DNA from 3 places in the Magnetospirillum sp. LM-5 genome. Region 3 is predicted to be linked to each of the others. Evidence: predicted binding sites of a transcription regulator. Region 3 holds the regulator's gene; each other region holds the start of a gene.
What was found. The regulator LexA, encoded in region 3, represses DNA repair genes until DNA is damaged. The targets are predictions, from matches to a motif close to ATGTTCTANTTTGGTTC.
Positions count from the first base shown of each region.

Region 1: pheA (chorismate mutase) is a predicted target of LexA. The motif match lies at 2,978-2,994, and genes of this name have one in related genera.
Region 2: MTBLM5_RS12805 (adenosylcobalamin-dependent ribonucleoside-diphosphate reductase) is a predicted target of LexA. The motif match lies at 3,343-3,359, and genes of this name have one in related genera.

Region 1 covers NZ_CACVCE010000067.1:42,049-51,974, reverse strand. Annotated here, with positions in the region: gene MTBLM5_RS16665 (regulatory protein RecX) at 1-252, opposite strand, end outside; gene MTBLM5_RS16660 (ABC transporter permease) at 287-1,099, shown strand; gene metW (methionine biosynthesis protein MetW) at 1,106-1,729, opposite strand; gene MTBLM5_RS16650 (homoserine O-acetyltransferase) at 1,726-2,910, opposite strand; gene pheA (chorismate mutase) at 3,051-3,908, shown strand; gene hisC (histidinol-phosphate transaminase) at 3,943-5,040, shown strand; gene MTBLM5_RS16635 (prephenate/arogenate dehydrogenase family protein) at 5,042-5,926, shown strand; gene MTBLM5_RS16630 (hypothetical protein) at 5,986-6,456, opposite strand; gene guaA (glutamine-hydrolyzing GMP synthase) at 6,601-8,154, shown strand; gene MTBLM5_RS16620 (hypothetical protein) at 8,495-9,262, opposite strand; gene MTBLM5_RS19195 (DUF488 domain-containing protein) at 9,207-9,704, opposite strand.
Region 2 covers NZ_CACVCE010000034.1:181,614-191,539, reverse strand. Annotated here, with positions in the region: gene MTBLM5_RS12820 (YdcF family protein) at 1-392, shown strand, start outside; gene MTBLM5_RS12815 (1-acyl-sn-glycerol-3-phosphate acyltransferase) at 389-1,108, shown strand; gene MTBLM5_RS12810 (methyl-accepting chemotaxis protein) at 1,219-3,204, shown strand; gene MTBLM5_RS12805 (adenosylcobalamin-dependent ribonucleoside-diphosphate reductase) at 3,490-5,811, shown strand; gene MTBLM5_RS12800 (NYN domain-containing protein) at 6,005-6,661, shown strand; gene MTBLM5_RS12795 (RNA-binding S4 domain-containing protein) at 6,661-6,939, shown strand; gene MTBLM5_RS12790 (TerC family protein) at 6,999-7,739, shown strand; gene fdxA (ferredoxin FdxA) at 7,818-8,150, shown strand; gene MTBLM5_RS12780 (CarD family transcriptional regulator) at 8,491-8,985, shown strand; gene MTBLM5_RS12775 (hypothetical protein) at 9,081-9,881, shown strand.
Region 3 covers NZ_CACVCE010000001.1:265,856-275,781, forward strand. Annotated here, with positions in the region: gene MTBLM5_RS01350 (GntR family transcriptional regulator) at 1-215, shown strand, start outside; gene MTBLM5_RS01355 (response regulator transcription factor) at 239-919, opposite strand; gene MTBLM5_RS01360 (response regulator) at 930-1,631, opposite strand; gene MTBLM5_RS01365 (hypothetical protein) at 1,807-2,031, opposite strand; gene lexA (transcriptional repressor LexA) at 2,034-2,744, opposite strand; gene glp (gephyrin-like molybdotransferase Glp) at 2,849-4,051, opposite strand; gene moaC (cyclic pyranopterin monophosphate synthase MoaC) at 4,048-4,530, opposite strand; gene trpC (indole-3-glycerol phosphate synthase TrpC) at 4,527-5,327, opposite strand; gene trpD (anthranilate phosphoribosyltransferase) at 5,330-6,382, opposite strand; gene MTBLM5_RS01395 (aminodeoxychorismate/anthranilate synthase component II) at 6,382-6,972, opposite strand.

The sequences.
Region 1 (9,926 bases), on a different contig from region 3:
CGCCCCGGTCTTCAACTCGGCATAGGCGGAATCGTTCAGATAGCCCAGTTGGGTCAGCTTGGCGATCACCGCCTCGATGTGGGCCAGGGCCTGGTCCGCATCGTCGCCCCAATGGGCCACCGAGCGCACGACCTTGCGCTTCAGCACCCGGCGCAACGAAGCTGTGGACGACGCGAAGCGTTCCAGGTAATGCAACGCGGCATTTTCCAGGTAGGATGGGGTGATGCGCGGGGGCACGCTTGTCTTCGCCATGCTTTCAGCCTAACCGAAGCGTAGCCAGGACACCATGATCGAGAACGCCATCCCCCGCCCGCCCGTCCCCCGGTCCTACGGCGCCGTCAACTGGCTGGGCTTTCGCACCCTGCTGACCAAGGAAGTCCGCCGCTTCCTGAAGGTGCATTTCCAGACCATCACCGCCCCGGTGGTGACGACGCTTTTGTTCCTGGCGGTGTTCTCGCTGGCCCTGGGACGGGTCGCGGCCGACGTCCACGGCGTCGCCTTCCAGGAATTCCTGGCGCCTGGCCTGATCATGATGGCGATGGTGCAAAACGCCTTCGCCAACACCTCGTCGTCGCTGATCATCGCCAAGGTCCAGGGCAATATCGTCGATATGCTGATGCCGCCCTTGTCGCCGATCGAGCAGACGGTGGCGGTGGCCCTGGGCGGTGTTGCGCGCGGCCTGCTGGTCGGCCTGGTGGTCACCGCGGCGATGTCGCTGTTCGTGCGCATCCACATCAGTTCGGTGGGTTTGATCGCCTTCCACGCGGTGATGGGATCGCTGATGCTGTCGCTGTTGGGCATGATCGGCGGCATCTGGGCCGACAAGTTCGACCACATGGCGGCGGTGACCAACTTCATCGTCACGCCGTTATCGTTCCTGTCGGGCACCTTCTATTCCATCGACCGCCTGCCCGAAACCTTCCAACTGCTGGCCAAGCTGAACCCGTTCTTCTACATGATCGACGGCTTCCGGGCCGGCTTCATCGGCCAGGCCGACGGCTCGGTGGCGCTGGGAATCGCGATGGTCACAATGGTCGATGCCGGGCTGATGCTGCTGACCTGGCGGATGCTGGCGACCGGCTACAAGCTGAAAGCTTAAGGGGATTTACGAGCGGCTGAGAACGAACAAGCCCTGGTCGGCCAGCAGGTTGGCCAGCACGCCCTGGCCGTCGAACGGCAGCACGCGACCTTCGCGGTCAAGGGCGATGCCCTTCTCGACGGTGATCCCCAGATCGCGGCACAGCACCAGGAAATCGCGGATGGTGCAGAAATGGATGTTGGGGGTGTCGTACCATTCATAGGCCAGGGTGTCGGTCACCGGCATGCGCCCGCCCAGCGCCAGGCCGACGCGCACCCGCCAATGGCCGAAATTGGGAAACGACACGATGGCGCGCCGCCCGATCCGCAGCATGTTGGCCAACACGTCGCGCGGCGCATAGGTCGCCTGCAGGGTCTGGCTCAGGATCACCGTGTCGAAGGCGCCGGTGGGATAGTCCTTGAGATCGGTATCGGCGTCGCCCTGGATCACCGACAGACCCTGCGACACCGCCGCCGACACCCCGCTCATCGACAGTTCGATGCCGCGGCCGTCGACATTCTTGTGCCGGCCCAGCCACGACAGCAGCGAGCCGTCGGAACAGCCGACATCGAGCACCCGCGAGCCGGGCTCGACCATGTCGGCGATCAGCTTCAGATCGACGCGCAGATTGCCGTTGGCGATCACCATCATGGCGGGCTGTTCCCCTTGCGCCGCAGCCCGCGATGCTCGGCCGCCCCTTCCAGGAAGCCGGTCAGGGTGGCGTGGAACTCGGGCTCGTCCAGCAAGAAGGCGTCATGGCCCTTGTCGGACTGGACCTCGACGAAGCTGACATTGGCCGCCACCGCGTTCAGGGCATGCACGACGGCGCGGCTTTCCGGGGTCGGGAACAGCCAGTCCGACGAGAACGACACCACGCAAAAGCGGGTGCGCGTCCCCTTGAAGGCGTTGGCCAGCACGCCGTCGCGCTCGGCCGCCAGGTCGAAATAATCCATCGCCCGGGTGATATACAGGTACGAATTGGCGTCGAAGCGATCGACGAAGGTCGAGCCCTGGTGGCGCAGATAGCTTTCCACCTGGAAATCGGCGCCGAAGCCATAGGACACCTGATCGCGGTCTTGCAGGTTGCGGCCGAACTTCCGGTGCAACGCGGTTTCCGACAGATAGGTGATGTGCGCCGCCATGCGCGCCACCGCCAGGCCGCGATGGGGCCTAAGGCCGGCTTCCTGGTAATTGCCGCCCATCCAGTCGGGATCGGCGATGATCGCCTGGCGCCCGACCTCGTGGAAGGCGATGTTCTGGGCCGAATGGCGCGCCGCCGTGGCGATGGGAATGGCCGAGAACACCTTGTCCGGATAGCTGGCCGCCCATTCCAGCACCTGCATGCCGCCCATCGAGCCGCCGATGACGCAAAACAGGTCGTCGATGCCCAGAACCTCGACCAGCCGGGCCTGGACCCGGACCATGTCGCCGATGGTGATGACCGGGAAGGTCTGGCCCCACGGCTTGCCCGTCGCGGGATTGATGTCCCGGGGGCCGGTGGTGCCCATGCAGCCGCCCAGGACGTTCGAGCAGATCAGGAAATAGCGGTCGGTATCGAACACCTTGCCCGGCCCGACCAGATCGATCCACCAGCCCGGCTTGCCGGTGATCGGGTGGGGGTCGGCGACGTAATGGTCGCCGGTCAAGGCGTGGCACAGCAAGATGGCGTTGGTCTTGTCGGCGTTCAGCCGGCCATAGGTCTGATAGGCCACCGTCACCGGCGCCATCTCGATGCCGCAATCCAGCCGGATCGGCCGGTCGCGCCCCAGCTCGACGGTATGGCCGAGCGGGTTGTGCGGCGGGCAGGTTCCCAGGGGTTCGACGGCACTCATGGACGCGGGGCAAACCAGGATCAGACGAAAGAACACGTCTAGCTATGGACGCGGGACCTGACTGTCAATGTTTTCTTTGATTTCATGGGGGGGACGCACTAAACCTATCCGGCTTCGCCTTCCCTTTTTCAGCATCAGCCATGGCCGACGATTCCGCTTCCCTCGATTCCTTGCGCCAACAGATCGACGCCATCGACGACCGTCTGCACGACCTCGTCATGGAGCGCGCGGCGCTGGTCGGACGCATCGCCGCGGCCAAGGCCGGCACCCCGGGCGCCGCGCTGCGCCCCGGCCGCGAGGCCCAGATCATCCGCCGCCTGGTCGGGCGCCATTCCGGCACCTTCCCGCGCCCGGCCCTGGTCCGCATCTGGCGCGAGATCATGGGCGCACTGGTCGGGCTGCAGCGGCCCTTCTCGGTGGCCGTGGCCCAGCCCGAGCGCGGCGCCGGCTATATCGACCTGGCGCGCGACCATTTCGGCGTGGTGTGGCCGATCAACGTGCTGCCCGGGTCCAGCCATGTGGTGCGCGAAGTGGCCAACGCCCGGGCCTCGGTCGGGGTGGTCGCCGCCCCCGAAGCCGCCGGCGGCGAGGATTGGTGGCTGTCGCTGGTCTCGGAGATGAGCAACACGCCGCGCGTCATCGGCCGCCTGCCGATGCTGATGCCCGAGATTCCGCCCGACCATCCCGAGCCCCTGCACGCCTTCGTGCTGGCCACCAGCGAGCCCGAGGAAACCGGCAACGACCGCACCCTGCTGGTGGTCGAAACGGTGCCCGACGTCAGCCGCGACCGGCTGCGCACGCTGCAGGCCGGAATCGGGCTGGAATGCGTGTCGATGCTGGCCAGCCACCGCGACGACGATCGCTGGCTGCATCTTGCCGAGGTGTGCGGCTTCGTCGCCCAGAACGATGCCCGCCTGATCGCCCTGGTGCTGGCCAATACCGGCACCATCCGCTCGACCCGCGTCATCGGCGGCTATCCCGTGCCGCTGTCCGCCTGACCCGCCACCTTATCCGCCCAAGGAGTTTCCCGTCATGACCGCTCCCACTCCCCGCCCCGGTATCATGGACATCCGCCCCTATGTCGGCGGCGAATCGGCGATCGAGGGGGTCTCGCGGATCATGAAGCTGTCGTCCAACGAAGGCGCGCTGGGGCCAAGCCCCAAGGCGGTCGCCGCGTTGAAGGCGATGGCCGGTGAAATCCACCGCTATCCCGACGGCGGCGCCACCGCCCTTCGCAAGGCCCTGGCCGCCCGTTGGGGCATCGATGCCGAGCGCATCGTCTGCGGCGCCGGCTCGGACGAGTTGCTGGGCATCCTGTGCCGCGCCTATGCCGGCCCGGGCGACGAGGTGCTGTATTCGGCGCACGGCTTCCTGATGTATGCCATCGCCGCCAAGGCCTGCGGCGCCACCCCGGTCACCGCGCCGGAAACCGACCTGCACGCCGATGTCGACAATCTGCTGAAGGCGGTCACGCCCAAGACCCGGATCGTCTTCCTGGCCAATCCCAACAACCCGACCGGCACCTACCTGCCGGCCGAAGAGGTCAAGCGCCTGCGCAAGGGTTTGCGCGACGACATCTTGCTGGTGATCGACGCCGCCTATGCCGAGTTCGTGTCCAGGAACGACTATTCCGCCGGGATCGAGCTGGTCGAGGCCAGCAACAACACCGTGATGTGCCGCACCTTCTCGAAGATCTACGCCCTGGGCGGCCTGCGCCTGGGCTGGGCCTATTGCCCGGCCGACATCGCCGGCGTGCTGAACCGGGTGCGCAACCCCTTCAATGTCGGCTCGGCGGCGCTGGAAGCCGGCCTGGCGGCGCTGGAAGACGGCCCCTACATGGAGCTGTGCCGCAGCCATAACGATTACTGGCTGCCGTGGATGCTGTCCGAGATCAAGGGCCTGGGCCTGCCGGTGACGCCGTCGGTGTGCAATTTCGTGCTGATCCAGTTCCCGCTGGCCGAGGGCAGAAACGCCCAGGCGGCCGATGCGTTCCTGCGCGCCAAGGGCATCATCACCCGGGCCATGGGCGGCTATGGCCTGCCCGACTGGCTGCGCATCACCATCGGTTCCGGCGAGGAGAATCAGGCGGTGATCGCCGCCCTGGCCGAGTTTACCACCCGGTGGAAATGACATGAGCCAGCCTCTGTTCGATACCATCTGCCTGGTCGGCATCGGGCTGATCAATTCCTCGATCGCCCGGGCGGTGCGCAAGCATGGCCTGGCGGCACGCATCGTCACCCTGGACAGCTCGGACCAGGCCTGCCGGACCGCGCTTGAATTGGGCATCGTCGATGCCGCCTCGACCGACCCGGCCGAAATGATCCCGGGCGCCGATCTGGTGATGATCGGCACGCCGGTCGGCGCGGTCGAGACGGTGGCCCGGGCCATCGGCCCGCACCTCGCCGCCGGCACCATCGTCAGCGACGTCGGCTCGGTCAAGATCGCGGTGATCCGCGACCTGACCCCCAACCTGCCGGAAGGCGTTCACTTCGTCCCCGGCCACCCCATCGCCGGCACCGAACATTCCGGCCCCGCCGCCGGCTTCGCCGAATTGTTCGAGGGCCGCTGGTGCATCCTGACGCCGTTGCCCGGCACCGACGACAAGGCGGTCGCCAAGGTCGCCGATTTGTGGTCGGCCATGGGCTCGATGATCGAGACCATGGACCCCAGCCACCACGATCAGGTGCTGGCCGTCACCTCGCACCTGCCGCACCTGATCGCCTATACCATCGTCGGCACCGCCAACGATCTGGAAGGCCATCTGCAGCAGGAAGTGATCAAGTTCTCGGCCTCGGGCTTTCGCGATTTCACCCGCATCGCCGCCTCGGACCCGATCATGTGGCGCGACATCTTCCTGTCCAACAAGGAAGCGGTGCTGGAAATGATCCAGCGCTTCACCGAGGACCTGACCGCCCTGCAGCGCGCCATCCGCTGGGGCGAGGGCGAGGTGCTGGAAAAGCGCTTCACCGAGACCCGCGCCATCCGCCGCGCCATCGTCGACGCCAAGCAGGCTTGATGCGCGTGGCGCTGCCCGTGCCGGGCCGGCTCAAGCGCCGCCGGGCTTGAAGGTGGTGACTATGGCCCCACCCGCGTCAATCGACCGGCCTCGGCCAGGTCGGGTCGGGCGGCCATGGCGCCCAAGGTGGCGGCGACCGCCTGGACATCACCATTCAGCAGCTTGATCGGGCCGGCCTTGATGGCGGCGCCGTGGACAGCGGCCAGGCCCTTCTCGACCGGTTCGGGCGGAGCCAGGAACACCAGTTCGCGCGGGCTGGCCCGCAGCAGCAGCACGATGCGCCGCTCGGCCTGATAATCGGCCACATACAGCCCGTTGGCGGCCGGTGCCAGCCGAACCACGCCGCCGGCACTGACCCGGTAGGCCTGGGCCGCCTCGTCCCAGCTCAACCCGACTTCGGTGCCGTCGTCGCGGCGCCAGGTTCCGTCGGCGACACCCGGCGCCCGGACGCCCTTGTCCACCACCGGGACCTGAACCTGATAGCAGGCCGAAAGCGAAAGCACCGTCAGTGCCACCACCCATCCACGCATGAAAACCGTCCTTGCTGCCCCCATCGGTGGCCGCAACATTAGGGAAAGCTGGAGCCGGCCTCCTTGACCTCCGGCAAGTGCTTGCCCCGCCCCCGCCGCATCGCTAAAGTCCGCCCATTCCCAATCCTTCGCCCAAGGCGCGCCATGTCCGACCGCATCCTGATCCTCGATTTCGGCTCCCAGGTCACCCAGCTGATCGCCCGGCGGGTGCGCGAAAGCGGCGTCTATTGCGAAATCCATCCGTTCAACAAGGTCACCGCCGACAGCCTGGCGGCGTTCGGCGCCAAGGGCATCATCCTGTCGGGCGGGCCGTCCTCGGTGACGGAAGACGGCAGCCCGCGGGCCCCCCAGGCGGTGTTCGACAGCAAGCTGCCGGTGCTGGGCATCTGCTACGGCCAGCAGACCCTGTGCGAGCAGCTGGGCGGCAAGGTCGAGCCGGGCGACCACCGCGAGTTCGGCCGCGCCTATGTCGATATCGTCGGCGATTGCGCCTTGTTCACCGGGGTTTGGGCCAAGGGCGGCCGCGAGCAGGTGTGGATGAGCCACGGCGACCGCGTCACCCGCTTGCCCGAGGGCTTCCGTGTGGTCGGCACCTCGGACGGCGCGCCCTATGCCGCCATCGCCAATGACGAGCGTCGCATCTACGCCGTGCAGTTCCACCCCGAGGTGGTGCACACCCCGCACGGCGCCCAATTGCTGAAGAACTTCACCCACGGCGTCTGCGGCTGCTCGGGCGATTGGACCATGGCCGCCTTCAAGGCCCAGGCCATCGCCCGCATCCGCGATCAGGTCGGCAAGGGCCGGGTGATTTGCGGCCTGTCGGGCGGCGTCGATTCCTCGGTGGTGGCGGCGCTGCTGCACGAAGCCATCGGCGACCAGCTGACCTGCGTCTATGTCGATCACGGCCTGATGCGGCTGGGCGAGTCGGAACAGGTGGTCAGCGTCTTCCGCGACCGCTTCAACATCAATCTGGTCCATTGCGACGCGTCCGAGCTGTTCCTGGGCCGGCTGGCAGGCATGACCGACCCCGAGGCCAAGCGCAAGACCATCGGCGCCCTGTTCATCGACGTGTTCGAGGCCGAGGCCAAGAAGGTCGGCGGCGCCGACTTCCTGGCCCAGGGCACGCTGTACCCGGATGTCATCGAATCGGTCAGCGTGATCGGCGGCCCCAGCGTCACCATCAAGAGCCACCACAATGTCGGCGGCCTGCCCGAGCGCATGAACATGAAGCTGGTCGAGCCCTTGCGCGAATTGTTCAAGGACGAGGTGCGGGCCTTGGGCCGCGAATTGGGCCTGCCCGACGACATGGTCGGCCGCCACCCCTTCCCCGGCCCGGGCCTGGCCATCCGCATCCCGGGGCAAGAGATCACCCGCGAGAAGCTGGACATCCTGAAGAAGGCCGACGCGATCTATCTGGAAGAGATCCGCGCCGCCGGCCTGTACGATGCCATCTGGCAGGCCTTCACGGTTCTGCTGCCGGTGCGCACGGTGGGCGTGATGGGGGATTCGCGCTCGTACGACTATGCCTGCGCCATCCGGGCGGTGACCTCGACCGACGGCATGACCGCGGATTTCTACCCCTTCGACATGGCCTTCATCGGCCGCGTGGCGAACAGGATCATCAACGAAGTCAAGGGCATCAACCGGGTGACCTATGACATTACGTCCAAGCCGCCGGGGACGATCGAGTGGGAGTGATTTTTCAAGTGGTTAGCTGATTTCGGAAGGCCCCTTCGGGGGCCTTCTTGCTGTGTGGAGTCGGTGTGTGGATGTCCCTTCTGTGTGTTTCTGTGCGTTGTTGGACTGGCCGGGCGAAGAAGACGTTCCTTCGCCTGGATGAAGAAACTGCCCGGCATAAATGCGTGATCAGGCCGGCCTGCAGGTGTGGGCACAAGGCGGAGCTGAGCCGGACACAGATAGGCCTAGTCTACAGATGCGGGAACCAACGATGGGACCTGACGTGCAGTCCAGTGCCCGCAGCTTGTCCAGCCGACGCTGGGCCTGCCTGATCGGCGGAAGTGAGGGTGCACGACCTAAATCACAGGAATGCCATCTGCTTCGGAACGTCCAGCCGGATAACCCCGATTAGCAGCCAAGATTGAGGCCAGCGGGAGTGGGTGCCCATCGCAAAGACCATTCCTTTGCGTGGGTATTCGTCGTTAAAGGTTCCTGACATCAGGCGAAGTGCTTCGTCCTCTCCATACCTCTTCTCGAAGTTCCAAAACATTACGGCGGTTTCCCAGTCGGCACAGCTATGGTCGTGCGAACCTGCGTCAGTCTTGTACCTGAACCTGAAATCATAAGGGCATGGGTCGAGTGCGGTCAGATCTTTGTCGAAGAAAGTCTTTTGACTTGCTGCCGCTGCGAAGCTGGCGCGCTCGGTTTCGATCTCTTCCACAGTCTTTTTTCGGCAGACAAACCGCACGTCTCGGGGGCGGATGAGGGCGAGCGACTGCCCTCTCTGGACGGCCACCTCTACTGATCCAACAACAAGTGGGTCCAGAAACTCGGCTCTCTTGTTAAGTGGCAGGACATCGCCAGGAATGATGGAGTCTTCCTGGACGCGGCGACTTTCAGACCGTTTATCGGTGCCAGGGGTTCTCCACTGGTACTCAATCCACTGCCAGCGACTGAATTTCTTTTCCTTGAGATGACGGAACCTGATTGGAAACTGACGGCGCCACTCCCTTTTCTCGGTCACTCCCGCGCAGCACACGGTCTCGCCTACCTTGCTGTCGTGTGGGAGTGCCTTAACGAGAACCAGCGCCCTTTCCCGCCCCTGCTTCTCTGGCGTCGCCAATGCCATCCCTAACCCCCAGGTTCTGAACCTTGATGGGAAGAATACCAGACAGCGCTTTAACAACCAATGATCTGTGACAATGTGCGGGATTACGCTCGTAACACAGTAGGCACACCGACTTAGACGACGCGAGACTGGCGAGTGAGGCCAACCCTTCTTGGGCGTTGGGGGTGTTTAGGTGGGTGGAGAATACCTTGTGAAAGTCCTCCATCCGCCCATCCCGGGCCGCCTCCCGGCCCTCCTTGGGATCTCCGAGTGAGGGGAGATGGACGTATCCTATACCCCTATCATCAAGTGCCTTAGCCAGTGCAGACTTGGAGAAACCCTTGCGGCGCGATACAGGAAGTTCCCGGATGTCGGCAACAACAGTTACCCCAGCCGTCTCAAGCGTGGCGAGGAAGTCAGTTAGAGCTGCCCCCTCGTAGCCGATGGTCCTTACGATTGTCACTCTCGGTCCTCCGTTGGGACGGGAGAAGACCAAATCACACGTTGATCGTCAAAGGAAAGCTGTACGGGAGGTTCGTTCCTGAGTGGCGCATCCGTGCCCAGCGGTGGAAACTTGCGGCCCTCATTCGGTGCGGAACCGCTTGACGTTCTTGCTGGCCGGAATGCCATCTCGGCGCTGTGTGTGGCGTCCTGCCGATTTGCGTCTCCTGCTGTCCTCTATAAT
Region 2 (9,926 bases), on a different contig from region 3:
TCGTCTCGGGCGTGCCGCGCGGCGTCGATCTGGCCGACATCCTGCGCCATGCCGGCCCGGGCCAGCATGCCCGGTCCGATCAGGTGGTGCTGGGCCACGCCGCCGAGGACACCGTCGGCAACGCCATCGAGACCGCCGGCTGGGCCGCCGGTCGGCGTATCTCGTCGGTGCGGCTGGTGACCGGCGCCTATCATATGCCGCGCGCCCTGCTGGAATTCCGGCGCGCCCTGCCCGACGCGATGATCGTGCCGCATCCGGTCTTCCCCGACAGCGTCAAGAGCCGCGAATGGTGGCGCTGGCCGGGGACGGCTTTGCTGTTGGCCACCGAATATGCCAAATATGGCGCCGCCATCGTCCGCCACTGGTTCCTGCCAAGGAAGGCCCTGCCGTGACCGCGTTCCGTTCCGCCCTGTTTTTCGTGCTGCTTCAGACCTGGACCCTGACCCTGGGGACCTTGTACCTGCCCCTGCTGCTGGCCGGCGAGCGGGCGGTCTCGGTGGCGGCCTCGTTCTGGATCCGCGGCGTGTTCATCCTGCTGAGGGTGACCTGCGGCCTGAGCTGGGAGGTGCGCGGCACGGTCCCCCAGGGGGCGGCGCTGGTCGCCTCGAAGCATCAATCGACGCTGGAAACCTTTGCCTTCTTCCTGATTCTCGGCAGCCCGGCGGTGATCTTGAAGAAGGAATTGCTGAAGATCCCGTTCTTCGGCTGGTATCTGGGCAAGACCGGGGCGATCGCCATCGATCGCGCCGCCGGCACCAAGGCGCTGAAGGAAATGGTCAAGGGCGCCGAGGCCGCCGCCGCCCTCGGCCGTCCGGTGTTGATCTTCCCCGAGGGGCACCGCATGGATGTCGGCGCCGCCCCCGACTATCATACCGGCATCGCCATGCTGTATGGCGCCCTGGGTCAGGCTTGCGTGCCGGTGGCGCTGAACACCGGCTGCTTCTGGGGGCGCGGTTCGTTTGCCAAGAAGCCGGGGAAGGCGGTGATCGAGTTCCTGGAACCGATCCCGGCGGGCATCGACCGCAAGACCTTCATGGTCGAGCTGCAGTCGCGCATCGAAGGGGCCACCGCCCGACTGGTGGCCGAGGCGACAGGCGTTTCCGCATAGGGTCTATGCCGGATTGGCGGGTCTCGTTTAACGCCCATTTACCTCGTCGAGGCATTGCGTTGATGTCGTCGTGATACCCTTTCCCCTAATGGATGAGGGAGAGGTGTGTCATGTTGTCTGTTCGCAAGCTTTGGTCGAAAGTGCCGTCTCCCGGTCTGGTTCCCAAGATCATGGGCCTGGTGGTTTGCGGCATCATCGCCCTGGCGGTCGCCGTCACGGCGGTTTCTGCCTGGGTGCTGCGCGAAGATGCCGCGCGCACGGCGCAGGAGCGGGTCGATACCAACATCAAGGTGGCGTGGAACCAATTGCGGGCCAAGGGGACCGATTTCCGCGTCGTGGACGGCAAGCTGCTGGCCGGCGACCATGTGCTGAACGGTAATTTCGAGGTGGTCGATCGGGTCAAGGAACTGGTCGGCGGCACCTGCACCGTTTTCATGGGCGACACCCGCGTCTCCACCAACGTCATGAAGGCCGACGGTTCGCGGGCCATCGGCACCACCCTGGCCAAGACCGCCGCCTATGAATCGGTGTTCACCCGCAAGGCGCCGTTCCGGGGCGAGGTCGCCATCCTGGGCGAGCCCTACATGACCGCCTACGATCCCATCCTCGACGCGTCGGGTCAGGTGGTCGGCATCCTTTATGTCGGCATCAAAAAGGCCGAGTTCCTGAAGGCCGCCAACAATACCCTGCTGCTGATCGGTCTGGCGACCTTGCTGGTGATGGTCGGCGCGCTGACGGTCAGCTATCTGATCGCCCGCCAGGCCATCGCCAAGCCGTTGCGGGCCGCCGTGTCGGCGATGGGCGAACTGGCCGAGGGCGAGCTTGATGTCACTTTGCCGGCGACCGATCGTGGCGACGAACTGGGCGATGTCGCCCGCGCCCTGGTGGTGTTCAAGACCAACGCCATCGAGCGCGAACATCTGGCCGCCGCCCAGGCCGCCGAGCAAGAGGCCCGCAACCGCCGCCAGGAAGCCATGGAAAAGCTGACCCGCGATTTCAATCTGGGCGTCCAAGGGGTGCTGAAGGAAGTCACTCAGTCGGCGCAGCAGATGCGCGGTGCCGCCGATTCCATGAACGTGGTGGCGCATGAGACCAGCGCCCAGTCGGCGGTGGTCGCCGCCGCCGCCGAGCAGGCCTCGGCCAATGTCGAGACCGTCGCCGCCGCCGCCGAGGAACTGGCCGCCGCCGAGGGCGAGATCGCCCGCCAGGTCGCCATGGCCTCCGAGATCGCCGGCACCGCCGCCGCCGAGGCCGGCAAGGTCACCGAGATCGTCGGCACCCTGTCCGAGACCACCGGCAAGATCGGCGAGGTGATCGAGCTGATCAACGCCATCGCCAGCCAGACCAACCTGTTGGCCCTGAATGCCACCATCGAGGCGGCCAGGGCCGGCGAAGCCGGCAAGGGCTTCGCCGTCGTTGCCAACGAGGTCAAGGGTCTGGCCAGCCAGACCGCGCGTGCCACCGGCGATATCGCCGCCCAGATCGGCTCGGTTCAGGCGGTCACGCGCGATGCGGTCGCCGCCATCGCCGGCATCGGGCACACCATCACCTCGATCTCGGAGAACGCCGCCGCCATCGCGGCCGCCGTCGAGGAACAGACGGCCGCCACCCACGAAATCGCCCGCAACGTCCAGCAGGCCTCGTCCGGCACCCGCGAGGTGACCTCGTCGATTTCGCTGGTGCGCGAGGGCGCCACCACCACCGGCGTTGCCGCCGAGCAAGTGTTGCAAAGTGTCGATTCGTTGTCGCAGCAATCCGATGAATTGGCCCGTGAAGTCGCCGATTTCCTGGCCGCCATCCAGTCGGCCGGCGATCGTCGCCGGTTCGAGCGCCGCGCGGTCCACGCGCGGGCCGAGTTGAAGGGGGCGGGGGAAGCGGTGGCGCTGCAGGTCCACGACTTGTCGGTGGGCGGTGCCTGCCTGGACGGAATCGTCAGTCAGTCCATCGGAAGCCTGGTCACCGTGTCGATCGGCGGCAGTCTGACCCTGAAGGCTCGAGTGGTGTCCGTCGATTCGGTTCAGACCCATCTGCAATTCGCGCTGGATGACAACACCCAGCGTCAGGTCGCAGCCATCATGGACAAGCTGGCGGCGTGACCGCCGTGTCGCTTGGGGCGGGGGACGCCGCCTGTGGATAAGTGTGTGGAAGATGGCTCGGGTGTCCCCCCGAGCCCACCTGTGGATAAGCGTGGATAAGCCGGTTCCGGCCTGCCGAATCAAGCGCTTGCCCTGTGGAAACAAAAAAAGAACACTGATCTTGACGGCGCCATTCGGCCAAGCCTAGACTGGCGCCGAAACGGGGGTCGAACCCGGTTTCCAATCAGAGCGACGGGACTTCGGAAGGCGCAGCCGCCGAAGCGTGGCGGCGTGGAGGACGGGGCGATGACGCAGGTGGCTTCCATTTCCCAACAGATCTGGGACATGAAGTACCGACTGAAGGGCGCGGACCAGCGTCCTGTGGACAAAACCATCGAGGAAAGCTGGCGCCGCGTCGCCCGCGCCCTGGCCGAGCCCGAGGCCGATCCCGCCCTGTGGGAAGAGCGCTTCTACGATTCCATGAGCGACTTCCAGTTCCTGCCGGCCGGCCGCATTCTGTCGGGCGCCGGCTCGGACCGCCGCGTCACCTTGTTCAATTGCTTCGTCATGGGCGACATCCCCGACGACATGAGCGGCATCTTCGAGCATCTGAAGGAAGCCGCGCTGACCATGCAGCAGGGTGGCGGTATCGGCTATGATTTCTCGCCGCTGCGGCCGAAGGGCGCGCCGGTCAAGGGGGTTGGCGCCGACGCCTCGGGGCCGTTGTCGTTCATGGATGTGTGGGACGCCATGTGCCGCACCATCATGAGCGCCGGGTCGCGTCGGGGCGCCATGATGGCGACCATGCGTTGCGATCACCCGGACATCGAGGCCTTCATCGATGCCAAGCAGGAACCCGGGCGGCTGCGCATGTTCAACCTGTCGGTGCTGGTCACCGACGCCTTCATGGACGCGGTCAAGACCGATCAATCGTGGGAGCTGACCTTCAACGGCACGGTCTATCGCTCGATGCCGGCGCGCGCGTTGTGGGACAAGATCATGCGGGCGACCTATGCCTATGCCGAGCCCGGCGTGATCTTCATCGACCGCATCAATCGTATGAACAACCTTCATTATTGCGAGACCATCCACGCCACCAACCCGTGCGGCGAACAGCCCCTGCCGGCCTATGGCGTCTGCCTGCTGGGGTCGGTCAACCTGGCCCGGCTGGTGGACAAGCCGTTCGAGGACGGCGCCCGGCTGAACATGGCGCGGCTGAAGGACATCGTCCGCGTCGCGGTGCGCATGATGGACAACGTCATCGAAGTGTCGGGGTTCCCCCTGGAAGCCCACCGCGCCGAGGCCCGGTCCAAGCGCCGCATCGGCTTAGGGATCACCGGGCTGGCCGACGCGCTGATCCTGTGCGGGGCCCGCTATGGCGGCCGCGAGGCGATCCGCCTGACCGAGCAATGGATGGCCGCCATCCGCCGCGAGGCCTATCTCGCCTCGGCCGACCTGGCTGCCGAGAAGGGCGCCTTCCCGCTGTACAACCGCGATGCCTATCTGGCCGGCGAGACAATCAAGGAACTGGACGACGACGTGCGGGCCGCCATCGCCGAGAAGGGCATCCGCAACGCGCTTTTGACCTCGATCGCGCCGACCGGCACCATTTCGCTGTTCGCCGACAATGTGTCGTCGGGGCTCGAGCCGGTGTTCTCATTCACCTATACCCGCTCGGTGCTGCAGCCCGATGGCTCGCGCCGCGAGGAGGAGGTCAGCGACTACGCCTATCGCCTGTTCCGCCGCATGAAGGGCGACGGCGCGCCGCTGCCCTCGGCCTTCGTCGATGCCCAGCGCCTGACGCCGTCCGAGCATGTGGTGATGCAGGCGGCGGTGCAGAAATACATCGACAGCTCGATCTCGAAGACCATCAACGTGCCGGAAAGCATCGGCTTCGAAGCGTTCCGCGACGTCTATGAACAGGCCTATGAGCTGGGTTGCAAGGGCTGCACCACCTATCGCCCCAACGACATCACCGGCGCGGTGCTCGAGGTCAAGGCCGACAGCCGGACCCAGGCCCCGGTCGACGAGCCGCAATTGCCGCTGGAAAAGCCCACCCCCCGGCCCGAGGACCATCTGGAGGCCGGCGCGGTGATCCATCTGACCCGCCCGCTGGATCGGCCCGAGGATCTGCCCGGCAAGACCTACAAGGTCCGCTGGCCGGAAAGCGAGCACGCCATGTACATCACCATCAACGACGTCATCCAGGACAGCCGGCGCCGCCCGTTCGAGGTGTTCATCAACTCGAAGAACATGGAGCATTACGCCTGGACGGTGGCGCTGACCCGAATGATCTCGGCGGTTTTCCGCCGGGGCGGCGACGTCGCCTTCGTGGTCGAGGAACTGAAGGCGGTGTTCGATCCGCGCGGCGGCCAATGGGTCGGCGGGCGCTATGTGCCGTCGCTGCTGGCGGCGATCGGCGAGGTGATCGAGCGCCACATGATCGACATCGGCTTCATCGCCGATCCCAAGGCCGCCCGCGAGCCGCCCGAGGCCCGCGACGACCGCAAGGTGGTCAATCTGGACAGCAGCCGGCTGCGTCACTGCCCGAAATGCAACCAGCCGGCCCTGATCCGGTCGGAAGGCTGCGACACCTGCACCTCGTGCGGCTATTCCAAGTGCGGGTGAGGACAGGGATGATGCCTTCGCAGAACATTGACAAATGTTGCTTCAAAGGTGTAGGTAGGATGTATCGCGTGTACACACGACGCAACGAGATAGACGAGCGAGCCGGCTCATCCGACAAACCGCGATGCGGAGGCGCAAGCCTAGGGATGGTCCGGCTCCACGCGTTTCAGGGGGCCGGTCAGCGAGGGGCGGTATGATCAAGCCGCTCTATGCCATCCTTCTCGATGGCGGGTTTGTCACCAAAAAGCTGTATGCGAGGCTGGGGCGTCATGCGACAGCGGACGATATCGTCGCCGAGTGTGACCGGTTGAGGGCGGTATCGGACCTCGACGGTTACGAATTGCTCCGAATTTATTACTACGACGCAGCCCCGTCTTCGGAATCGGCGAAGCTGCCCGTGTCGAAAGGCAAGTACGAACTTTCTGGTTCGGAACGATATCGGCAAGCCCAAAGCTTTTTGGGGCACCTGGAACTGAAGCCGCACGTTGCATTGCGCATGGGAGAGACCGTCGTTTCTCCCCATAAGTGGAAAATCAAACCGACAGTGGCAAAAAGCTTGATCGAAAGCCCTCGGCAGTTAGCCGATGCCGATTTCGCTCTCGACATCAGCCAAAAGGGCGTCGATATGCGAATTGGCTTGGATCTCGCGCGCTTGGCGCTGAGGGACATGGTGCGCGCGGTTATCGTCGTGACCGGCGACAGCGATTTTGTGCCAGCTTTTAAGTTCGTTCGACGGGAAGGCGTCAAAGTGATCCTTGACCCGATGGGACACCATATCCGGCGGGAGTTACGTGCCCACGCGGATTTGGTCCTGGAAGACGATGCGGCAGGTGGCCAGGCGCGGGCTTAATGGCCGAAAGTCTCCGTCTCGACAAGTGGCTGTGGTTCGCCCGCTTCTTCAAGACCCGCGGCCTGGCCCAGAAGGCGATCGAGGACGGCCTGGTGACCGTGGGCGGCCGGACCGTCGGCAAGGTCGCCCAGGCGGTCAAGATCGGCGATGTGGTGTGCTTCCCGGCCGGGCGCCGTTTCCGCCAGGTGCGCGTCGTGGTCCTGGGGACGCGCCGCGGGCCGGCCGCCGAGGCGCAAGGCCTTTATGCCGACGAGGTTTTTGTCGAGCAGCCCCTTTAATCCGCGCCAAATTCACTTACACTGCGGCCCACTGCTTTCATCCCGGGGACATCACCGCCATGGAATGGCTTGCCGATCCGCAAATCTGGATCAGTCTGGCGACGCTTGCCGCACTGGAAATCGTGCTGGGCATCGACAATCTGGTCTTTCTGACCATCCTGTCCGACCGCCTGCCCGAAGCGCAGCGCCCTGCCGCCCGTCGCGCCGGCCTGGCCTTCGCCCTGTTGACCCGGCTCGCCCTGCTGGGCTCGCTGTCATGGATCATCGGCCTGACCGAGCCGGTCTTCTCGATCTGGGAGCGGGCGGTGTCATGGCGTGACATCATCCTGATCGGCGGCGGATTGTTCCTGCTCGCCAAGGCCACCCACGAGATCCACGGCTCGCTGGAAGGCGAGGACGAGGGCGAGGCCGGAGCGGCCAACGTGGTCGCCGCCGGCTTCGTCGCCACCATCATCCAGATCGGCATCCTGGACATCGTGTTCTCGCTGGATTCGGTCATCACCGCCGTCGGCATGGTCGATGAACTGGAGGTGATGGTCGCTGCCGTCATCATCGCCATGGTGGTGATGCTGTTCGCCGCCGGCCCGCTGGCCGGCTTCGTGTCGAAGCACCCCACCGTCAAGATGCTGGCCCTGTCCTTCCTGCTGCTGGTCGGCACCGCGCTGATCGCCGACGGTCTGGGCTACCATATTCCCAAGGGGTACTTGTACTTCTCGATGGGCTTCTCGGTTCTGGTCGAGGCGCTCAACCTGATCGCCCGGCGCCGCCGCCAGGCGGTCAGGCTGCGAAACTCGCTGTAAAGACCGCAACTCGGCCGGGGTTGAGCCCCGGGCCGGGCTGTGCTATGTGCCAGCAATCAGGTTCAAGGGAGTGGTGGTATGGCTTATGTGGTGACCGAGAACTGCATCAAGTGCAAGTTCCAGGATTGCGTCGAAGTGTGCCCGGTGGATTGCTTCTATGAGGGCGAGAACTTCCTGGTGATCAACCCGGACGAATGCATCGATTGCGGCGTCTGCGAGCCGGAATGCCCGGCCGAAGCGATCTTCCCGGACAGCGACCCCCAAACCGCCGACTGGACCGAGACCAATCGCAAGTTCGCGAGCATCTGGCCCAACATCACCAAGAAGGGCGACGCCCCGGCCGACGCCCAGGATTGGAACGGCAAGCCCGGCAAGGCTTCGCTGCTGTCGGACAAGCCCGGCCAGTCCTGATCCGTTCAGGTTGACGTCTGCCAATCTCGATTGGCAGCAATGCAGAAATGGCCCGGCTCACCGCAAGGTGGCCGGGCTTTTTCACTGTCATTCGATCGTCCCATCGTGCTATAAGAGCCAGTCCGCCGCATCAGGCTCGGCGGAACGCGAAGCTCGGCGAACACGGGCTTTTTTTGATGGTGCGAGCCTACGGGCGGCCTACCGCCCCTTAAACGGTAACAACTGAAGTCTAAACCTTCCGCCCGCCCTTTGGCCGAGGCCGGAGTCCCTGCCGTCGTCGGCATGGATTCGGGCAAGGGGGCCTGCGTTTCGCGGGTGGACATTCCGAGGAATTGAACAGATGTCGAGCATGTCTTTCGCCGAAGGTGACTACGTGGTGTACCCGACCCATGGCGTGGGTCAGGTGGTGGCCATCGAGAACCAGGAGATCGGGGGCCTGAAACTCCAGCTGTTCGTCATCACCTTCGATCGCGACCGCATGACGCTGCGGGTTCCGGTGGCCAAGGCCACCAAGTCCGGCCTGCGCAAGCTGTCGTCGCGGACCATCATGGACACCGCCCTGACCACTCTGAAGGGCCGCGCCAAGGTCAAGCGCACCATGTGGAGCCGCCGCGCCCAGGAATACGAGGCCAAGATCAATTCCGGCGATCCCGTCTCGATCGCCGAAGTGGTCCGCGACCTTTACCGCAACGCCAACCAGCCCGACCAGTCCTATAGCGAACGCCAGATCTACGAAGCCGCGCTGGAGCGTCTGGCCTCGGAACTGGCCGCCGTCGAGCGGATCGAGCCGGAAGCCGCCGCCGCCAAGCTGGAGCAGCTGTTGCAAGCGGCCTAATGTGCCGACACGATTGACGGATTCTTCCGTCGCTGTACGATGGACCGGCGGCTGGGGTGCCCCTGCCGCCGGTTTGCTTTTGTGGGGCAGGGCCTTTGTCCGATAACAATGTCTTCGCCAGCTTGCGCGGTTCCGGCCGGGTGTGGGCGGTTGCCGCCATCCACGGCGAGTCGCAGCGTCTGCAATCCCTGCACCGCCGCCTGGCCGACGACATGGCCGCCGGCGATCAAATCGTCTATCTCGGCGATTATCTTGGTTATGGTCCGGCCGTGCGCGACACCATCGACGAGTTGCTGCTGTTCCGCCGCGCCTTCCTGGCCCGTCCCGGTGTCGAAGTCGACGACATCGTCTATCTGCGCGGCGCCCAGGAGGAGATGTGGCAGAAGCTGCTGCAATTGCAGTTCGCGCCGGCCCCGCAAGACGTCCTGAAATGGATGATCGAGCATGGGTTGGAACCGACGCTCGCCTGCTATGGCGGTTCGGTCGAGGAAGGTTTCGCCAATGCCCGCGAGGGCGTGTTGGCCTTGACCCGGTGGACCGGCCAATTGCGTCAGAACATGCGGGCCCACGACGGCCACACCACGCTGATGAGCGTGCTGCGCCACGCCGCCTACACCGACGATAACAGCCTGCTGTTCGTCCATGCCGGCATCGACCCGTCGCGTCCGCTGTCGGCTCAGATGGATGCGTTCTGGTGGGGCTCGACCGCCTTCGAGATGATGGAGGCGCCCTACGGTTCCTATCGCCTGGTGGTGCGCGGATCCGATCGCCGTCGCGGCGGCGTCCGTGTCGGGGCCTTTTCCGCCACCTTGGATGCCGGCTGCGGCTTCGGCGGCCCGCTGACCGCGGCCTGTTTCGGTCCGGGGGGCGAGTTGCTGCATCTCTTGGAAGCGTGACACGCATCAATGAAAAAACCCCGGAAGCGGCGCTTCCGGGGTTTT
Region 3 (9,926 bases):
GGCTGATGCGCGGCAGCCATAACCCGATTCTGAGCCGAATCGGCCTGACGCTATGGCACATCTTCGACGCCATCGCCCGCGTCGATCAGGCCGGCGCGGTGCGTGCCAGTTTGGCCAAGGCGGTCGAGGATGGTGATGGCGAGCGGGGGCGCATCGCGCTTCGCGCCTATCTGTCCGCCGTGTCTGGATGCGTCGAGGGTGCGCGCGCTGCCTGAACGGGCAATGCACAGGCTTCCGATCAGACCGGGCGGCCGGAGCTCGCCTTGTTTCCGGAAATTCCCGCCATCAGCGCGATTCGGGCGGCCTCGGTCCGGTTGGCCACGCCCAACTTCCGGAACATGTTGCGCAAGTGGGCCTTGACCGTCACTTCCTGCAGGTCGAGCGCCCGGGCGATGACCTTGTTCGGCGCGCCGTCGACGATCTGGTTCAAGATGTCACGTTCGCGCGGCGTCAATAACGCGATCGGCGAACCCGGCGGCAAGGTGGGTTCGGCCTGCTCGGCCGAACTGCGCACCATGTCGCGGTGTTCGAACAAGAACGGCGGCACGTACTTCTCGCCCGAAAGAACCAGCCGCAGAACGCCGATAATGGTTTCGCCGCGCATGGTCTTGGGAATATAGCCGGCGGCGCCGGCCTCGATGGCGGCGAAGGCATCGTCGGGCTTGGTCGATCCCGACAAGATCAGCACCGGCACCGACGGGAAGGCCGCCTTGAAACGATCCAGGCCAGCCAGGCGATCCATCCCCGGCATGTAAAGGTCTAGGATCGCCAGCGCCAGATCGGAGCCGCCAGCGCACCGCGTCAAGGCCTCCTCCAGCGAGGCCGCCTCGATCACCGTGACGTCGGGCCCCACCCGTTCCAGGAACGGGACCAGGCCATCACGAACCATCGCATGGTCGTCGGCTAACAGGATGTGCATGGCTCCCCCCTCACGCGTGATCCTGAAAAGGCGTCGAATTCTGCCCCGCCAGTTCGTCAAGCCGCCGCTTCAGTTCGGCCGGATTGAACGGCTTCGACAAAATACCCGTTACATTGGCGCCCAAATCGCCAGGTGCTCCGGGGTCCAGGTGTCCGGTCACGATGATGACCGGCGTGCCCGGCTGAATTTCTGCCAACTGCGAAATCAATTGGTGGCCGTCCAGTCCGGGCATGCGGATGTCGGTGACCACCGCGGTATAAAGCGACGAACGGCAAAAACCCAGCGCCGCCAGACCGTCATAGGCGATATCGACGGTATAGCCCGCCCGTTCCAGATATTCCGCCAGCATCATCGAGGACAAGGCCTCGTCGTCGGCAAGCAGGATTCTCGGGCGAGATTCGCCATCGGAATCGGCACCGGCCTCGACCTCGGCATGAATGCTGGCCGGTGTTTCGGCCAGCGGTCGGGCCTCGGCGATCAGCGCGGCCAGTTCCTCGACCTGAGTCAAGATGGCATCGGCGCGGCGCACCACGCGCTGGATGTCCAACCGGCCATCGGTCGCGTCAAGCCGCAATGTCTCGGCCGCCAATCGGATGACATGCAAGCATTGGTTAGCATCGTGAATAAAGCGGGGCTGCATCGACTCTGCCGCGGCGGCCTGAATTGGCGCCCGATTCTTGCCGTGACCCTTTTTTGCCGCCGTACCCGGCATTTTGCCAGCCCCCAAACTCAGGCCTGCAAGTATGCCCAAGGGGGGAACGTTTGACACCATGATTTTGTGTTTAGGGCAAAGCGGGTCAAATCCGACGCTGGAAGCGGGGGAGAGACGCGCAGGTCACCGCCGTTCCCGTCTGGGTCATGGGCCGGGGATCAGTTGGTGCGGCCTGTCAGCTGACCACCACCTGGTTGCTGGACCAGCGGCGCGACAGCGAGTTGGACAGGCTGCGCCATTCCTCGAAGCGGCGCCGGGCGTCGGCCTCGGCGGCCTTGCGGTTGACGCGGCCCAGATAGGTGACGTTCATCTCGCCCGGGCCGTCGGCCACCGGGCGGCCATCCAGGTCGAAGCGGAAACGAAGGGTGGCGGTCATCGGCATGGCGGTCAATCCGGGCATGATCAATAAGACCGCATCAGGCCGACCAGGCGGCCCTGGACCCGCACGCGATCGGGCGGGAAGATGCGGGTTTCGTACTTCTTGTTGGCCGGTTCCAGCGCGATCGAGGCGCCCTTGCGGCGCAGTCGCTTCAAGGTCACTTCCTCGCCATCGACCAGGGCGACGACGATGGTGCCGGCCTCGGCGCTGTCGCAGCGGCGGATCAGCACGGTGTCGCCGTCGAAGATGCCGGCGTCGATCATCGAATCGCCCTCGACCGACAAGGCGTAATGTTCGCCCCCGCCCAACAAGGCGGCCGGCACCTCGACGGTCGAGGAATGGTCGCGCAGGGCCTCGATCGGCGTGCCGGCGGCGATCTTGCCGTAAAGCGGCAGCGACACCGCGTCGGCGGCCGACGCGACCATGGCGGCGCCGGCCAGCGCGGTCTGGCTGAAATCACCCTTGATGACGTTGGGCGAGAAGCGCGGCGACGGCGCCGGCAGCGGCTGATCGCCCTGGTTCTCGGGCAGCTTCACCACTTCCAGCGCGCGGGCGCGGTGGGCCAGGCGGCGGATGAAGCCGCGTTCCTCGAGCCCGGTGATCAGACGGTGGATGCCCGATTTCGACTTGAGGTCCAGCGCTTCCTTCATTTCGTCGAAGGACGGCGAGATGCCCGAGGCCCGCAGGCGCTCGTCGATAAACATCAGCAATTCGTACTGTTTGCGGGTCAGCATCGCCGATCACTCCCACCTGGACCGCACAGAAAGCGGAACAAAGCCAAAACTGTTGGCTTTGTTCTATGCCTGTTCCCGGTGGGCGTCAAGCAAAGAATTCAGGCTTATGTCCCGTCCGGCAGCGGCATGACCAGGACCGGGTCGCCGTCCTTGCCTTCGGGGGCGTGGGGCGGGCGGATCAGCAGGCAGCCGGCGGCGGCCAGGCCCGAGACAACCGCCGAATCCTGGCGGGGGAAGGGGGTGGCGACCAGGCTGCCGTCGGGTCGGCGTTCCAGGCTGGCGCGCTGATAATCCTGGCGGCCGTCATTGGCCTTGACCGGGCCGCCCAGGCGAGCGGCGACCGGCGGCACCACCGGGGTCAGACCCTGCAGGGCGCGCAGCATCGGCAACAGGAAGACATAGGCGCACACCATGGCCGAGACCGGATTGCCCGGTAGGCCCAGCACCGGCACATGCTTCAATTTTCCGTACATCAGCGGCTTGCCGGGGCGGATGGCGATTTTCCAGAAATCCAGCTCCAGCCCCTGTTCGGCCAGCACGTCCTGAACCAGATCGTAATCGCCGACCGAGGCACCACCCGAGGTGACCAGAAGGTCGCAGCCGGCGGCGGCCTTGATCATCGCCGACAGCGAGTTGCGGCTGTCCTTGGCGATGCCCAACTGCACCGGTTCGCCGCCGGCCTGGGCGATCATGGCGGCCAGGGCCGGCCCGTTGGACGACACGATTTGGGCGGGGCCGACCGGATCGCCGGGCATCACGATTTCGTCGCCGGTGGACAAGATGGCGATGCGCGGCCGGCGGCGCACCGTCAGCCATGGCAGGTTCATCGCCGCCGCCAGGCCGATCTGGCGCGGCCCCAGCAGGGTTCCGGCCTTCAGCAGGCATTCGCCCACCGAGAAATCGGCCCCTTGCGGGCGGACATGGCGGCCGGCGGCCTGGGTGGTGGTGATGATGACGATATCGGCCTCGCGGCTGGTGTCTTCCTGCATCACCACCGAGCAGGCGCCCTTGGCCATCGGCGCACCGGTGAAGATGCGCACCGCCTGGCCGGGGCCGACAATGCCGGTGAACGGATGGCCGGCGCCGGATTCGCCGATCACCGTCAGCCGGCTGCCCGGCTGGGCGATGTCTTCGGCCCGCACCGCATAGCCGTCCATGGCCGAGACGTCCGAGGGCGGATGGGCCAGGCGGGCGCACGCATCCTCGGCCAGCACGCGGCCCAGGGCGGCGGGCAGGGCCACGACTTCCGTCGCGGTCGGCGCCAGGCCGGCCAGCACCCGTTCCAGGGCGACATCGACGGTGATCATGGGCTGGCCTCCCAGGTGCCGGACTTGCCGCCGGACTTGTGGATCAATCGGATGTTGGTGATGCGAAGCCCTTTGTCGACCGCCTTGACCATGTCGTAGACGGTCAAGGCCGCCACCGACACGGCGGTCAGCGCTTCCATCTCGACGCCGGTGCGGCCCTTCAGCTTGCACAAGGCCTCGATCAGCACGGCGTTGTTTTCAGGGTCCAGCGCCAGTTCGACCTTGACCGAGGTCAGGGCCAGCGGGTGGCACAGCGGAATCAGATCGGGCGCGCGCTTGGCCCCCATGATGCCAGCCAATTGGGCCACCGCCAGCACGTCGCCCTTCTTCAGGCCGCGGGACTGGATCAAGGCCATGGTGGCCGGCGCCATCAGCACGGTGCCCTGGGCGATGGCGACGCGTTCGGTCTCGTCCTTGGCCGAGACATCGACCATCACCGCGTTGCCGGCCCCGTCGAAATGGGTGAGCTCGGAACTCACGTTTTGGCGCCGGCCAACAGGACGCGGGTGGCCATCTCGACGTCGGGGCGCTTCATCAGCGCCTCGCCGATCAGGAAGCGCTTGGCGCCGGCGGCAACCATGCGCTTGATGTCGACGGGGCTGTCGATGCCGCTTTCGCAGACGATCTGACGGTCGGCCGGCACCAGCGGGGCCAGGCGCTCGGTGGTGGCCAGGTCGGTCTTCATGATGCGCAGGTCGCGGTTGTTGATGCCGATCAGCGGCGATTTCAGCTTCAAGGCGCGGTCCAGCTCGGCCTCGTCATGGACCTCGATCAGCACGTCCATGCCATAGCCCAGGGCGATGTCTTCAAGGGACGCCAGGTCGGCATCGGGCAGGGCGCCGACGATCAGCAAGATGCAGTCGGCCCCCAGGGCGCGGGCCTCGACCACCTGATAGGGATCGACCATGAAATCCTTGCGGATCACCGGCAGATCGCAGTTCGACCGCGCCTCGCCCAGATCGGCGTCCGAGCCCTGGAAGAATTTCTGGTCGGTCAGCACCGACAGGCAGGTGGCGCCGCCGCGCTGATAGGCGCGGGCCAATTGCGACGGCTTGAAATCCTTGCGGATCACCCCGGCCGACGGCGACGCCTTTTTGATTTCGGCGATCAATCCGATGCCGCCGGCTTCGACCTTGGCGGTCAGCGCCTTGGCGAAACCGCGCGGCGGGGCCTGGTCCTGGGCGCGCTTCAACAGTTCCTGGATCGGCCGGCGGCTTTTCTGCTCGGTGACCTGCTTGCGCTTCTCGTCGCAGATGCGGTCAAGGACGGTGGACATGATCAAACCTCGCGGTTGGTGATGGCGACCATGCGATCCAGCACGGCGCGGGCTTTGCCGGAATCGATGGATTGCGCGGCGGCGGCGACCCCTTCCTTCAGGTCGGCGGCGCGGCCGGCGACGATCAGGGTGGCGGCGGCATTCAGCAGCACGATGTCGCGATAGGCGCCCTTGGCGCCGTCCAACAGCGCCTTCAAGGCGGCGGCGTTGACCGTGGCGTCGCCGCCCTTGAGATCGGCGGCATGGGCGCGGGGCAGGCCTGCATCCTCGGGCCGGATCTCGAAGGTCGAGACCTTGCCGTCCTTCCATTCGGCCACCAGCGACGGCGCCGTGGTGGTCAGTTCGTCCAGGCCGTCGCGGCCGTGCACCACCCAGGCGCGTTCGACGCCCAGGCGGCCCAGCACCTCGGCGATGGGCTCGACCCATTGGCTGGCGAACACGCCCATCACCTGGAAGGCCGCCCCGGCCGGGTTGGCCAGCGGCCCCAGCAGGTTGAAGATGGTCCGGGTGCCCAGCTCGACCCGCGGGCCGGCGACGTGGCGCATGGCGTTGTGGTGGCGCGGCGCCATCAAGAAGCCCAGATGGTTGTCCCACAGGCTTTCCTTGACCAGCGCCATGTCGGCATCGACCTTGATGCCCAGCGCGGCCAGCACGTCGGCCGATCCCGATTTCGACGACAGCGCCCGGTTGCCGTGCTTGGCCACCGGCACGCCGCAGCCGGCGATGACGAAGGCCGCCGCCGTCGAGATGTTGAAGGTGCCCGAGCCGTCGCCGCCGGTGCCGCAGGTGTCGACCGCGCCGGGCGGGGCCTCGACGCGCAGCGCCTTGGCCCGCATGATGCGCGCAGCACCGGTGATTTCCTCGACGGTCTCGCCGCGCACCCTAAGGCCCATCAACAGGCCGCCGATCTGGGCCGGCGTGGCGTCGCCGGACATGATGACCTCGAACACTTCCTCGGCCTGGGCCTCGGACATGGTGTGGCCGACGGCGATACGGCCCAGCACTTCCTTCATCAGGGCCAGGGACGCCGGGACCGGAGCAGGGGCGGTGGACATCAGGCGGCGTTCCCTTGGGCTTTGCGGCAAAGCGCGATGAAGTTTCGCAGCATGGCGTGGCCATGCTCGGTCTCGATGCTTTCGGGGTGGAACTGCACCCCCCAGGCGGCGATGTCGTTGTGCGCCAGCCCCATGATCAGCCCATCCTCGGTCCAGGCCGAGACGTGCAGGCAATTGGGCAGCGAGGCGCGCTCGACCACCAGCGAATGGTAGCGGGTCGCCCGGAACGGCGAGGGCAATCCCTCGAAGATGCCGGTGCCGTCATGGTGGATGGTATCGACCTTGCCGTGCATCGGCTCGGGGGCGCGCACGACGCGGCCGCCGAAGGCCTGGCCCATGGATTGCTCGCCCAGGCAGACGCCGAACATCGGCACCTTCCCGGCGGCGGCCTTGATCAGGTCCAGGCAGATGCCGGCGCGGTCGGGATCGCACGGCCCGGGCGAGATGACGATGCCTTCCGGCCCCATCGCCAGCGCCTGCTCGACGGTCAGCGCGTCGTTGCGCCGCACCTCGACCTCGACACCCAGTTCGCCCAGATAGTGCCAAAGGTTGTAGGTGAAGCTGTCGTAATTATCGATCAGAAGGAACAAGTCTGCACCTAACCGTTTGAATCGGCGACATTCGCCTGCTCGCCCCACCCAGGATGGTCCAGGGGCGCCGGGCGAAGCGGGACGACCGGGATATTAGGCTGGTGCGATTTTCATCGCAACCGGCGGATTCGGTGCAAGCATTCGCATGCGGGGCGGCCGGCTTCGGCCGCCCCGACTATTTCTATGCCCCCAGCTTTTCCAGGTGGTTGAACGCCACCGTGTGGTGATCCTCGAACTCGATCCGGCCCGAGGCGTCGCCGTTGAACACCAGATCGCCATTGGCGTCGATGGAAGCCGGCCCCGAGCCGGGATCGAGATGAACGACGAAATCCTGGTCGCTGGCCGAGGTGCCGGTGACGATGGTCGGATCGTTCTGATCGACCTGCAGCAGCCAGTCGCCGGCACCGCCGTCGCCATGGCGGACCGTCAGCATGTCCAGGCCGGCCGATCCGTTGAAGGTGGCGCCGCCATCCTCGGGGCTGATGAACAAGGAATCGCCGTTGATCACCCCGCCGGTCGAGTTCCAGCGGATGTCGCCCAGGGCGTCGCCTTGCAGGGCGATGGGGTCGGTGGCGCCGTTGGCCCCGATCGAGGCGGTGGTCTGGACGCTGTCCTGGGCACCGCTTTCATCGAACACGGTGACGCTGAAGGTCCGCGCCCCGGGATCGATGGTGCCGGTGTCGTTGGTCAACACCACCTTGGCGGCGATGGCGCCGTAATCGGCATAGGTGCCGGCGCCCGAGAACACCAGCGCATGGTTGGCGCCGTCATAGGCGACGGTGATGCCGGTCCCTTCGACCACCAGCGAGCCCTGGGCGTTGAAGCCCAGATCCAGGCCCGACACCCCCAGGCTGTCGCCCATCTCCCAGCCGCCGGAAATCTTGACAGTCATGCCGCTGAGCGCAGTGCCATCGACGTCGGTGACCTGAATGGTGTCCGGCCCGGGCAGCACATGGATCGGGTTGGTCGTGGCGGTGCCGCTGATCCCTTGGGCGACGGTGAACAGCGACACATCGGGGGCGTCGTTGACGGCGTCGAAGTGGACCGTCAACTGGCTGCTGGCCGATTGCTCGGTGGCGGCCTCGGTGGCGGTGGCGGTGATGGTCAGCACCGCGTCGCCCGACCAGTTGGTGGGCGGGATCATCTTCAGGCCGGCGATGTCGGCGGCGTCGATGATCCACTTGCCGCCTGAGGATTCGACGATCTGGGTGCCATCCACGGCCAGGAACTTGGTGCCGGCCGGTGCTCCGGTGATGGTCACCGCCAGGGTTTCCGAACCGTCGGTGTCGGTCAGGGCGGCGGCGAAGGACAGCGCGGTGGCGGTGTCTTCCAGCCCCGAGGCCTGGTTGCCGGCGGTTGCCGGCGTCAGATCGGTGATGGTCACGGTGGGCAGGTCGGCCACCCCGGTCAGCATCACCGCGAAGGACTTGGTCACGCTGGTCGCGGTCGAGGCATCGTCGGTCGAGGTGGCATAGGCCGTCATGGTCCACGACCCCGAGGCGTTCAGCGGCCCCTTGAAATGCAGGTGGGCGAGGTCGGCGGATTCGATCTTCCATATTCCGGCCGAAACCTGGGTGCCGACCGCATGGCCGGCGCCGTCGGTGAAGGTGGCGCCCACCGGCACGTTGCCGATGGTCACCGACAGGCCTTCCGACAGGTCGATCAATTGGGCGTTGAGGTTGAGCGCCAGCTCGACATCCTCGGAGCCCGAGGCGGCCTGCGGATCGATGGTCGGCTGGTCGGCGACACCGTTGACGGTGACGGTGAAAGAGCCCGAGGCCGAGGCGATCTCGTTCTTCACCCCGTTCTCCGAGGTATAGGCGGTGACCGTCAAATTCCAGTCGGACGAATCGTCCTGGCCGGGCAGGAAGCTGACCCCGGTCAGCTTGGCGACCCAGCCGTGGGTCGGGTCGTTGACCAGGCTGATATTGGCGCCCTTGACCGTCCAGGTGCCGTCATTGTTATTGAAGGCGCCCTGGATCAGCGCGCCGGCCGGCACATTGCCGATGACCACCGAGATGCCTTCCGAGCCATAGGTGTTGGCCCCCACCAGATCCTTGCCGTCCATCATGACGTCCAGGGCGATGGCGGTATCCTCGTTGCCGCTGACCGCGTTGGCATGGACGATGGGCGCGTCGGCGTCGGCCTGGACCGAGAAGCTGAGCGCGCCGGTGGCGGTGGCAGCCGTTGCCCCCTGGTCCGACACGGTGATCGAGAAGGCGAGCGACACCTGGCCCGAATATTGGGCCGGCGGCCGGAACGACAGGCCGGTCAGGCTGCTCGAGCCGTTGGCGGCGAAGTCGGCGACATTGACCTGATAGGTGTTGGCAGACACCGGAATCAGCGGGGTGCCGCTGGCATCGACCAACTGGCCGGCGCCGCCGGTCAGCCGGATGGTCAGCACGCCATCGACCAGGGATTCCGAGTAATCGGCATCCAGTTCGGCCAGCGAGATCGACAGCGGGATGTCGCCCATGTCCTCGATGATGGCGCCGCCGCCATTGGCCGACAGCGCGAACGAGGCACCGTCGGTGACCGGGCTGACCGCCACCGGCAGGGCGGCGGTTTCGGTGACGGCGTAAAGCCCGTCCTTGATGGCCACCGCCCGCAGGCCGATCGCCATGGTCCCTGAGAAATCGTCGGGCGGGGTGATCGACAGCGAGGCGGCCGATCCGGCCGGCACCACCCAGTCGCCGGTCAGGAAGTTGTAATAGCCGCCCGACACCGAAGCGCCGGCCGGAACGTCGGTGACCACCAGGCCGCTGATCGTCTCGGTGGCCGGATTGTCGGCGGTCACGGTCAGGCCGCCCAGAGTGAAGGCGGTATCCTCGGGGGTGGCCAGGGAGCCTGCGATGTCGGGGGCGCCGATGGTGGCCGGGGGCGTGGTCGGCCACGGGCCGTTGCCGGGATGGGTGCCGTCGGCGGCGACCGTCAGCGTCACCGCCACCGGGCCG